DNA from 2 places in the Klebsiella electrica genome. Region 2 is predicted to be linked to the other one. Evidence: predicted binding sites of a transcription regulator. Region 2 holds the regulator's gene; the other holds the start of a gene.

Region 1 (5,906 bases), 1.1 Mb from region 2:
GCTGAACCACGCTTTCCGGCAGCGTTGCGTAATCCAGAGCGTTAGCTTCTTTACCGCCGTGTTTGTACGCCCAGTCGAAGAACTTCAGCACTTCAGCAGTCTGTTCTGGTTTGGTCGCAGCTTTGTGCACCAGGATAAAGGTGGTTGAGGTGATCGGCCATGCTTTCTCACCTTTCTGGTTAGTCAGATCCTGTGCGAAGGATTTGCTCCAGTCGATACCTTTAGCCGCGTTAGCGAAGTTATCTTCAGTCGGGCTGACCGGCTTGCCATCTGCGGAAAGCAGTTTGGTGTAGGCCAGGTTGTTCTGCTTAGCATAAGCGTATTCTACGTAGCCAATGGAGCCCGGCAGACGTTGAACGAAAGCGGCGATACCGTCGTTACCTTTACCGCCCAGACCGGTCGGCCAGTTTACGGTAGAACCCGCACCAACCTTAGATTTCCACTCTTCGTTCACTTTCGCCAGGTAGCTGGTGAACACGAAGGAAGTACCGGAACCATCGGCGCGACGAACCACGGCGATATTCTGAGACGGCAGCTTCATGCCCGGGTTGAGTTTAGCGATCGCTTCGTCATCCCATTTTTTAATTTTGCCGAGGTAGATATCCCCCAGGGTTTTACCGTCCAGAACCAGCTCACCCGACTTCACGCCAGGCAGGTTGATTGCCAGAACCACGCCGCCAATCACGGTCGGGAACTGGAACAGGCCTTCCTGAGCCAGTTTGTCATCGGCCAGAGGAGCATCAGAAGCACCGAAATCAACGGTGTTAGCAATAATTTGTTTTACACCACCGGAAGAGCCAATGCCCTGGTAGTTCACTTTATTGCCGGTTTCTTTCTGATAGGTATCAGCCCATTTGGCATACACCGGTGCAGGGAAAGTTGCGCCCGCGCCAGTCAGGCTTGCAGCTGCAAATGCAGAGAAAGCGCTCATCGATAAGGTCGCGGCGACAACTGTTGCGACGGTGGTACGCATAACGTTCATAATGTCTCCTGCTGGATTCGTAAATCGTTGTTTCGAGGCTATGGTGAGCAAAATAGGACAAAGAGGTGACAGTAAAATGTACGAATTATTACAGTTTTATGACACCCAAAAAGACAGCGGAGTGATGAAAATAAAAACAATATTAATCATAGCGTTACTTATTTAAGTGACCGCAGGATTGCAGAAAAATTTTCTTTTTATGACACTAAAAATCGTAGCCGAAGATGACGGTTTGTCATCAACCCTTTTCCGCCAGAGCGGTACAAAAGCGATCGCCAGAAGCCAAAAAGGGCCGCCGGATGGCAGCCCTTATACGATAGGTATTGGCTTATTCTACGGTGACTGATTTTGCCAGATTACGCGGCTGGTCAACGTCAGTGCCTTTAATCAGCGCAACGTGATAGGCCAGCAGCTGTAGCGGCACGGTGTAGAAGATCGGCGCAATCACCTCTTCAACATGCGGCATTTCAATAATGTGCATATTGTCGCTGCTGTTGAAACCCGCCTCGCCATCGGCAAAGACATACAGCTGGCCGCCGCGCGCGCGAACTTCTTCAATGTTGGATTTCAGCTTCTCCAGCAATTCGTTATTCGGTGCCACGACGATCACCGGCATTTCGGCGTCAATCAGGGCCAGAGGGCCGTGCTTCAGCTCACCGGCCGCGTAGGCTTCCGCGTGGATATAAGAGATCTCTTTCAGCTTCAGCGCCCCTTCCAGCGCGATCGGATACTGATCGCCACGGCCAAGGAACAGCGCATGGTGCTTATCGGAGAAGTTCTCAGCCAACGCTTCAATACGCTTATCCTGCGACAGCATCTGCTCAATACGGCTCGGCAACGCCTGCAGCCCATGCACGATATCATGCTCAACGGCGGCATCCAGACCTTTAAGACGCGCCAGTTTTGCCACCAGCAGCAGCAATACGGTCAGCTGAGTGGTAAAGGCTTTGGTCGAGGCTACGCCGATCTCAGTGCCCGCTTTGGTCATCAGCGACAAATCGGACTCGCGGACCAGAGAAGAACTCGCCACGTTACAAATAGCCAGCGATCCCAGATAGCCCAGCTCTTTTGACAGACGCAGCGCGGCCAGCGTATCCGCAGTCTCACCGGACTGGGAAAGCGTGATCATCAGGCTGTTGCGACGCACCGCCGATTTGCGATAGCGGAATTCAGAGGCGATTTCAACATCGCACGGTACGCCCGCCAGCGCTTCAAACCAGTAACGAGAAACCATGCCGGAGTTATACGAGGTACCGCAGGCCACGATCTGGATGTGTTCAACCTGAGACAGCATCTCGTTAGCATGCGCGCCCAGCTCGCTGAGATCCACTTCACCATGGTTGATACGCCCGGTGAGGGTGTTTTTGATAGCATTCGGCTGTTCGTAAATCTCTTTTTGCATATAGTGGCGATAAATACCTTTATCGCCCGCATCATATTGCTGGTTGGATTCGATATCCGGACGTTTTACTTCCGCGCCAGACTTATCAAAAATCACCACGGAGCGGCGGGTCACTTCGGCAATATCGCCCTCTTCGAGGAAGATAAAGCGGCGGGTCACCGGCAGCAGCGCCAGCTGATCGGAAGCAATGAAGTTTTCCCCCATTCCCAGACCGATAACCAGCGGGCTACCAGAACGCGCAGCCAGCAGAGTTCCCGGATCGCGGGCATCCATAATCACCGTGCCATAAGCACCGCGCAGCTGTGGAATAGTCCGCAGAACGGCGTCACGCAGCGTGCCGCCTTGCTTCTGCTCCCAGTTTACCAGGTGAGCAATCACCTCGGTGTCGGTCTCAGAGGCAAAGACATAGCCGCGGGACTGCAGGAGTTCACGCAGCGGCTCGTGGTTTTCGATGATACCGTTATGGACCACCACAATGTGTTCAGAAACATGCGGATGCGCGTTACCTTCAGACGGCTCACCGTGCGTTGCCCAGCGGGTATGGGCAATGCCCGTACCACCGTGTAACGGGTGCTCTTCTACCGCCTGAGCCAGCATCTGGACTTTACCGAGACGACGAACGCGGGACATATGCCCGGCGTTATCAACCACTGCCAGACCGGCAGAGTCATATCCACGGTATTCAAGACGACGTAAACCTTCGAGAAGGATTTCAGCAATATCACGCTGCGCGACTGCGCCAACAATTCCACACATAGTTAAATTTCCTGATAATGGCGTTATGCCATGCGTTGTCGCTGACCTGTATTTGCCCGCATTACGGGCGCCCCGAGCCTTGTAGAGAGTGGGGTTATTTTTATGGTCCTGCCTGCGGACGGGGACCTGTATTGATCCTCTCATCCTGGTTCGCCGGGCGGTCTCCCCCCGGCGACAATCCAAAAATTACTTCTTCTTCACCGGACGCTGCCAGCCCTGTTTATGGACCTGCGGCACACGGCTTAAAACCAGTTCGTTGTCGGCAATATCGCGCGTGACCGTCGTACCGGCGGCAATCGTGGCACCTTTACCCACGGTCACCGGCGCCACCAGTTGGGTGTCGGAACCGACAAACACATCGTCGCCGATGATGGTTTTAAATTTATTCGCCCCATCGTAGTTACAGGTAATGGTACCGGCGCCGATATTCACATTGTCGCCGATTTCCGCGTCGCCGAGATACGAGAGATGCCCGGCTTTCGAACCTTTACCCAGCCGCGCTTTTTTCATTTCTACGAAGTTGCCGACATGCGCGCCTTCCAGCAGTTCAGCACCTGGACGCAGGCGCGCGAACGGCCCGATGGTGCAGGCGGCCTGCAAATGAGCATCTTCCACCACCGAATACGGGCTTATCTCACAGTCATCGCCAATGGTGCTGTTTTTGATCACGCAGCCGGCGCCTATCTTCACGCGCTCGCCCAGTACCACGTTTCCTTCGAGGATAACGTTAGTATCAATCTCTACATCGCGCCCATGTTTCAGGGTACCGCGGAGATCGAAACGCGCCGGATCGCGCAGCATCACGCCCGCCAGCAGCAGTTTTTCCGCCTGTTTGGCTTGATAAACGCGCTCCAGACGCGACAGCTGCAGGCGGTTGTTTACCCCTTCAACTTCGCTTAAGCGCTGCGGATGAACGGCAACGATTTCACGCCCTTCCTGATACGCCATGGCGATAATATCAGTGATGTAGTATTCGCCCTGCACATTGTTGTTCGTTAGCTTCGCCAGCCAGCGTTTTAAATCCGCCCCACCCGCGATCAAAATTCCGGTGTTAATTTCCTGAATCTGACGCTGCGCATCGCTGGCATCTTTATGCTCAACGATGCCGGTAACCTGGCCATTTTCACGGGTAATGCGACCATATCCGCTCGGATCGTCCAGTTTCACCGTCAGCAGGCCAATACCGCCCTGCGGCTTCGCCGCACGCAGGCGTTGTAGCGTATCAACGGAAATCAGCGGAACATCGCCGTACAGCATCATGATGTCTTCATCATCACGGAAGAACGGCGCCGCCTGTTGCATGGCATGACCGGTACCGAGCTGTTCAGCTTGTAAGACCCAGTTAAGATTATCTTCATGCAGCGTCTGGCGCAGCAGATCGCCACCGTGCCCGTACACCAGATGTACGGCCGAAGCACCGAGATCTTTAGTTGCATCAATAACATGCTGCACCATTGGCTTCCCGGCCAGGGAGTGCAGCACCTTAGGAAGATCGGAATACATGCGGGTCCCTTTGCCTGCGGCAAGGATAACCACGCTCATCGCACTGTTTGACATACGCATCCTGACAACGATTAGAACGAAAAGTAAAAGCCTTTCACGTTGAAATATCTACATATTTTTCATCATGAAACGAGACGAGGATAAACCGCCCTGGCTCAACGCTATACACCATTTTATGGCGCTATTTTTCACCACTGCAAATCAGTTTATCTCCTGAAAAACCACATACGGGAGATAAATGCCTGCTATCCCACTGCTTTTCCTGTTTTTTTGACACCTGAATAAAGCAAAGCAATAAAATAAAACATGGTTTCAATATTCATTAATTGTGACGCGTCAAATAGAAACGCCATTTCATTATTATGATAATACTGCTCAATAATTACCCAGGAGACAAAAATGAATAAAAAAATACCTTTGGCATTAGCCCTTTGCAGCACAATTATCGCATTACCGCTGCAGGCTGACGAGCAGCATGTCTGGCGAAGCATCGCTTTTGGTCAATCAACTGACGTGAATTTTTCCTCCAACGTGCTGCCGGAAAAGATCGGCGTTAACGACGTAACGATAGCAGGAAAAAAACTGGCTCCGCAGGATACTGCCAACCTCCAGGCCCCCGTCACGCTTGAGAGTCGGGGTGGAAAAATCGCCAACTCCCATGACGGTCTGACCTTCTTTTATACTGAACTTCCGGCCCGGCAGAATTTCATCCTGCAAGCCACGGTGACGGTGGAGCAATTTGGTCCGGAAAATAGCGCCCTTCCGGCAGCACAAGAGGGTGCAGGGCTGTTGGTTCGCGATGTTCTCGGCCAACCGCGGCAGCAACCTTTGGTGGTTGGCTACGAAGAGTTTCCGGCGGCATCCAATATGGTCATGAACGCGATTATGACTCAGGATAAAAAAGATCGCTCGCACGTCAAACTCCAGGCTATCGCCCGGGAAGGGATCACTCGCCCCTGGGGAAACCCAGGCTCGACTATCAACCGGCTGAGCTATAAAGAGAATATCGATCTTAAGCAGACACCGGACTTCCAGCTCAGACTCGAACGTACCAATGAGGGATTTGTGACATCATGGGCCCCGGTCGGCAGTGATAAGTGGGTAAGCCAAACAGTGCCTCATGCCGATCTGATAACCCAACAGGATAAAGACAGCTACTACGTTGGCTTTTTTGCCTCACGTAATGCCAGAATCACCGTCAGCCATGCATCTCTGGTGACATCCCCGGCGAATACCGTTGCTTCACAGCCCTATGTTGCCAAA
Region 2 (5,906 bases):
GCCTGGACCTGTTCCAGCGGGAGGGTGAGGTCGACATCGGCCGGCGGCTGTTGTTGATGCCGGGTGAGCGCATCGCGGGCGCGCAGCGCCAGGGCATTATTTTGCTGTAAGGCATTTTCCAGCGTCTGTTTGAGCTGCTCCAGCCGCTGGCGCGTCTCTTCATCGAGCAGAGCGGCGAGAAAGGCCTGCTGGTCGGCAAACGGACTGCGGGAGAGTGCGCCAGCGAACTGAGCGTGCGTCTCGTGCAGCGCTTCCTGCTGCTGGCTTTCCTGTTGGCTCAGCGTCCGCCACTGGCTGTGCAGTGCCAGGCAGTCGTCATGCACCTGACGCCAGCCCGCCAGCGGCGCCGGGGAGTCTACCTCGTCCGTCGGCAGGAGTTCCGGTGCTGTCTCCGGAAGCGTTTCCAGCAGCGGCGTCAGCTGTTGCAACGGCTCCTGAAGGGCGACGAATTGGTTCTGCTTTTCCTGCCACAAGCGGGTTTCCGCTTCCCGCTGCTCCAGCCACTCCGCCGTCCGATCGGCCTGCGGAACGCTGAGCGCGAAGGGCGAGAGTTCCGCCTCCAGCTGCGTGCGACGCTGTTCCTGTTCCTGTCGGAGTTGCCGCAGCTGTTGCTCGCCCGCCTGCTGCTGGGCCTGCCAGGCCAGCCGCTGCTGGTGCTGGTACAACTGCTGTTCGTTCTCTTGCTGGGACGCCAGCCAGCCGGGAATATCATCCTGCGGCTGCAGGTCGCAATGCAGTCCGCTGACGGTTGTCTGCCACTGCGAGGTGAGCGCTTGCTCCTGCTGGAGGAGTGAGTCCAGCTCCTCTTTCTCTTTAACCTGTTGTTTAAGCAGCGCCTCAAGCTGGCCGCGTAGCTGGGCGCCTTCTTCCGCCAGCTGTTTGACTTCACGTTCCAGACTATCCCGGCGGGCCTGATTCACGCCGGGCTCCAGCGCCCGGTATTGTGCGACGGCCGGGTGTTCGCTGGAACCACAGAGCGGACAAGGGGCGCCGGGCTGCAGGCGAGCGCGCTCTTCTTCCAGCCCGACAATGCGCGCTTCCAGCTCACAAATAGCCTTCACATCGCTGAATTGCTGATGTTTTTCTTTGTATGCCAGGCGGCGCTGGGCCAGGGTTGTTTCCAGCTTTTCCTGTTCCTCGCGATGGGCCTGCTCCGTGGTTTGCAGCTGCTGCTGGCGCTGGCGAAGCGGCAACAGGCGGCTATGCAGCGTCGAAAGCTGCTGGCGCAGCGGACGGGCGGCGGTATGTTGTGCCAGGCTGGCGGCGACCTGGTCGGCATCCAGCATCAGCGTTGCAGGCGGCAGCTCCGCCAGCTGGCGGATGGTTTCCGTCAGGCTCTGTTGTACGACGTTGTGCTGCTGTTCATCGCGCGCCTGCTGCTGGAAAGCGGCCCGCCAGCCCGCCAGCGCGTTGCCCCACTGGCGATAGCGATCGTGCTCTTTAAGCCACAGGTTGAGGGCGTGATGGGCATCCTGTAAGCGCGCCATCTGCTGGCTGGCGGCAAGACGTATCCCGGCGCGCAGCCGCAGTCTGTCCTGTAAGCGAGTATTTACTTCCTCCACCTGGCGGTGGGTTTGCGCCAGCGCGGCGGTTTGCTCCTGCTGTCGGGTCCACAGCGGGCGAAGCTGCTCTGCCGGCTGGGCGTTGAGCAGCGCGGCAAGCTGCGGCTGGGCCTGTTCCAGCGCCTGCTGTGCGTCCTGTAACCGGACCTGAGATTGCGAGGATTCCGCGCTCAGCTCTTGCTGACGCAGCAGCCACTGCTGCGTCGCCTGCAGGCGGGCTTGCTCCGTAAGCTGTAGGCGTTCTTCATCAGTAAGCGCTTGCAAACTTTGCTGTAGGGCCTGCTGCTGCTCATCGCTCAGCAGCACAACGCCGGAGGACTGGGCCTGAAGTTTCTCCAGTTCGTTGCGGGCGAGCTTATGTTTTTCAAACACCTGTGCGGATATCTGGCCGTAGATTTCGGTGCCGGTCAGCTCTTCCAGTAGCTCAGCGCGTTCTTTCGGTTTGGCGTTGAGGAACGCGGCGAACTGACCCTGGGAAAGCAGCATTGAGCGGGTAAAGCGGCCGTAATCCAGTCCAGTGAGCGAGGCGGTAAGTTCGAGCTTATCTTTGACTTTATCGGCGAGGATCTGCCCGTCGTCGCAGCGGGCCAGCTCAACGCGCGGGGCCTGCAGGTTGCCCTCCGGCTGATTGCGGGCGCGGTTCTGGCTCCAGAAGGCGCGATAGGCCGTCCCTTTGACCTCGAATTCCACTTCCGCCAGACACTCGGCGGTATCGCGGGTCATCAGATCGTTTTGCGATTGCGATACGCTGCTCAGACGGGGCGTTTCGTGATACAGCGCGAGGCAGATAGCGTCCAGCAGCGTGGTTTTCCCGGCGCCGGTGGGGCCGGTGATGGCAAACAGCCCGTTGCTGGCGAACGGTTCGGCGGTGAAGTCGATTTTCCATTCGCCTTTTAACGAGTTGATATTTTTCAGGCGCAAACTCAGAATTTTCACAGGTGCTCCTCACCATTCAGACTATGCAGCGTTTCGTTGAACAACTGCTTCAAACGCAGTTGCTGCGCCTCTTCCAGCGTTTCCTGCGCCAGACGGCGTGCAAACACTTCCTCGACCTGCAGTTCGCTCAGCGTTTCCCGCCGCTCTCCCGCCAGGATGCGTTCACGTTGGGCGCGGCTACGGCGAACCAGCAGCACTTCCACCGGCAGATCTTCGGTCTGAGCCTGAATTTTGCGCTGAATATCATGGAGATATTCGTCACTGGTAATTTCGATGTCCAGCCAGACGACCGGCTCTTGCGGCGCATCCCGCCACTGGGTGAGCTGTTCGCTGATGCTGGCGAAATCGCCTTTCAGCACCGCCAGCGGCTGCGTTACCGGCACCGTCAGAGGATGGACCTCGCTCAGATGCCCGTCGCTGAAGGTCACCAGATTGACGCTTTTGCTTTTTCCCGTCTCGTCAAAGCTGAGGGCGATAGGCGAGCCGCTGTAGCGAATATGTTCGCTGCCGCCGATTTTCTGCGCCCGGTGAATATGGCCGAGGGCAATATAATCAACGGGCGGGAAATGGCTGGCGGGAAACGCCTCCAGCGTGCCGATGTAGATATCGCGCACCGCATCGCTTTTGCTGGCGCCGACGGTGGTCAGGTGGCCGCTGGCGACGATCGGCAGCGGACGATCGCCGCGCAGGGCGCAGGCCGCTTCATACTGCTGCTGATAATAGTCGCTGATGGCGCTTAACAGCAGTTGCTGCTTTTCGCCGCTGGAGTGGCCGGCCTGGCTGGTGACCAGCTCACGCGGGCGCAGGAAGGGGACCGGGCAAAATATGGCGCCGGGCGTGCCGTCGCGCTGCGGCAGAATAAAGGGGGCATGGCCGGCGCTGGCCACCACCGTGGTTTTCAGAAAGGCCAGAATATCGCGGGATTCATTCAGCGTCGCCACCGAATCGTGGTTGCCCGCCAGTACCACCAGCTGGCAGCCGGTCTGCTGTAGCTGAACCACAAAGCGGTTATACAGCTCGCGGGCGTAGCTTGGCGGCGAGCCGGTATCAAAGATGTCGCCGGCGACAATAATGGCATCGACCTCGTGCGCCTGCGCGCTGGTCAACAGCCAGTCGAGAAAGGCCGAGTGTTCGGCGGCGCGACTCTTGCTGTAAAAGTTCTGGCCAAGATGCCAGTCAGAGGTGTGGATGATGCGCATAAGTATTCCCTGGCGAAAAAGCATTGGCGCATTATATACCTGTCATCCCGCAGGTTGCCCTCTAAACACCGGCAGGATCGATTGTTACTCCTTGTCATTATTCAAAATCCGCTATCATATGACGGTCATTTTCTTCATAAATCTGTCACAAAACTGACGCATAATGGCGCCGCACTCTATACTGATGGCTAAAAAATACAGGGTAAATAATGGCGAGAAGAATTCTGGTCGTTGAAGATGAAGCTCCGATCCGCGAAATGGTCTGCTTTGTTCTGGAGCAAAACGGCTTTCAGCCCGTCGAGGCGGAAGATTATGACAGTGCGGTGAGTCAACTCAATGAACCCTGGCCTGATTTGATTCTCCTCGACTGGATGCTGCCGGGCGGATCGGGTCTGCAGTTTATCAAGCTGCTGAAGCGTGAGGCGATGACCCGCGATATTCCGGTGGTCATGCTCACCGCGCGCGGCGAAGAAGAGGATCGCGTGCGTGGTCTGGAAACCGGCGCCGATGATTACATCACCAAGCCTTTTTCACCGAAAGAGCTGGTGGCGCGAATCAAAGCGGTGATGCGCCGTATTTCGCCGATGGCAGTGGAAGAAGTGATTGAAATGCAAGGGCTTAGCCTTGATCCTTCCTCCCACCGCGTGATGACCGGTGAAAGTCCGCTGGACATGGGGCCGACGGAGTTTAAATTATTACACTTCTTTATGACTCACCCGGAACGCGTCTACAGCCGCGAACAGCTGCTGAATCACGTCTGGGGGACCAATGTGTATGTAGAAGACAGAACGGTGGATGTGCATATTCGTCGTCTGCGCAAAGCGCTGGAACATAGCGGACATGACCGGATGGTACAGACGGTCCGCGGCACGGGATATCGTTTCTCCGCCCGTTTCTGAATCTCGACAGGAGTGTGAACCGTGCTGGAACGGCTGTCATGGAAAAGGCTGGCGCTTGAGCTTTTCTTATGTTGTATCCCGGCCCTGATTCTCGGGGCGGTAGTGGGTTATCTGCCGTGGTTTTTGCTGGCGGCAGTCACCGGACTTCTCATCTGGCATTTCTGGAATTTATTACGTCTTTCATGGTGGCTATGGGTCGACCGTAGCATGACGCCGCCGCCGGGGCGAGGCAGCTGGGAACCGCTGCTCTACGGCCTTCACCAGATGCAGATGCGCAATAAAAAGCGCCGACGCGAGCTGGGCAATCTGATCAAACGCTTTCGTAGCGGGGCGGAATCTTTGCCCGATGCGGTGGTGCTGACGACGGAAGAGGGGGCTATTTTCTGGTGTAATGGCCTGGCTCAGCAGATCCTGAATCTGCGCTGGCCGGACGACAGCGGCCAAAATATTCTCAATCTCCTGCGCTATCCTGAATTTGCTAACTACCTCAAAAACAGGAATTTCTCAAAACCGCTCAATCTGATCCTCAATACTTCCCGTCATCTGGAGATCCGCGTGATGTCCTACAGCGACAAACAGTGGCTGATGGTGGCGCGCGATGTGACGCAGATGCATCAGCTGGAAGGCGCGCGGCGCAACTTTTTTGCCAACGTCAGCCACGAGCTGCGCACGCCGTTAACGGTGCTGCAGGGTTATCTGGAGATGATGCAGGAGCAGGAGCTGGAAGGGACGACGCGCGAAAAAGCGCTGCATACGATGCGCGAACAAACCCAGCGCATGGAGGGTTTAGTCAAACAGCTGCTGACGCTGTCGCGGATTGAAGCGGCGCCGACGCTGGTCATGAATGACAAAATCGACGTGCCGATGATGCTGCGGGTGGTGGAGCGAGAAGCGCAGACGCTCAGCCAGCAGAAGCAGACGATCCACTTCCACGTCGATGAGACGTTGCTGGTACTGGGTAACGAAGAGCAGCTGCGCAGCGCGGTGTCCAATCTGGTGTATAACGCGATCAACCATACGCCTGCGGGGACGGAGATTACCGTCAGTTGGCAGCGGGCGCCGCATGGCGCGTTGTTCAGCGTTGAGGATAATGGTCCGGGGATTGCGCCTGAGCATATTCCGCGTCTGACCGAGCGATTTTATCGCGTGGATAAGGCGCGTTCGCGGCAAACCGGCGGCAGCGGCCTTGGGCTGGCCATCGTGAAACATGCGGTGAATCATCACGATAGTCGCCTGGAAATTGAGAGTACGGTAGGCCAGGGGACGCGGTTTAGCTTCTTACTCCCGGAACGTTTAATTGCCAAAAAAAG

What was found. Region 2 encodes PhoB, which activates phosphate uptake and scavenging genes when phosphate is short. Its sites were predicted from a motif close to CTGTCATAAAACTGNCNNAT; they were not measured.
Region 1: a site for PhoB is predicted at 1,068-1,087, ahead of pstS (phosphate ABC transporter substrate-binding protein PstS). Genes of this name have one in related genera too.

Annotation. Positions count from the first base shown of each region.
Region 1 is NZ_CP041247.1:5,245,763-5,251,668, reverse strand. Features, by position in the region: gene pstS (phosphate ABC transporter substrate-binding protein PstS) at 1-982, opposite strand, end outside; gene glmS (glutamine--fructose-6-phosphate transaminase (isomerizing)) at 1,311-3,140, opposite strand; gene glmU (bifunctional UDP-N-acetylglucosamine diphosphorylase/glucosamine-1-phosphate N-acetyltransferase GlmU) at 3,327-4,697, opposite strand; gene Electrica_RS25065 (right-handed parallel beta-helix repeat-containing protein) at 5,043-5,906, shown strand, end outside.
Region 2 is NZ_CP041247.1:4,128,296-4,134,201, reverse strand. Features, by position in the region: gene sbcC (exonuclease subunit SbcC) at 1-2,498, opposite strand, end outside; gene sbcD (exonuclease subunit SbcD) at 2,495-3,697, opposite strand; gene phoB (phosphate response regulator transcription factor PhoB) at 3,907-4,596, shown strand; gene phoR (phosphate regulon sensor histidine kinase PhoR) at 4,618-5,906, shown strand, end outside.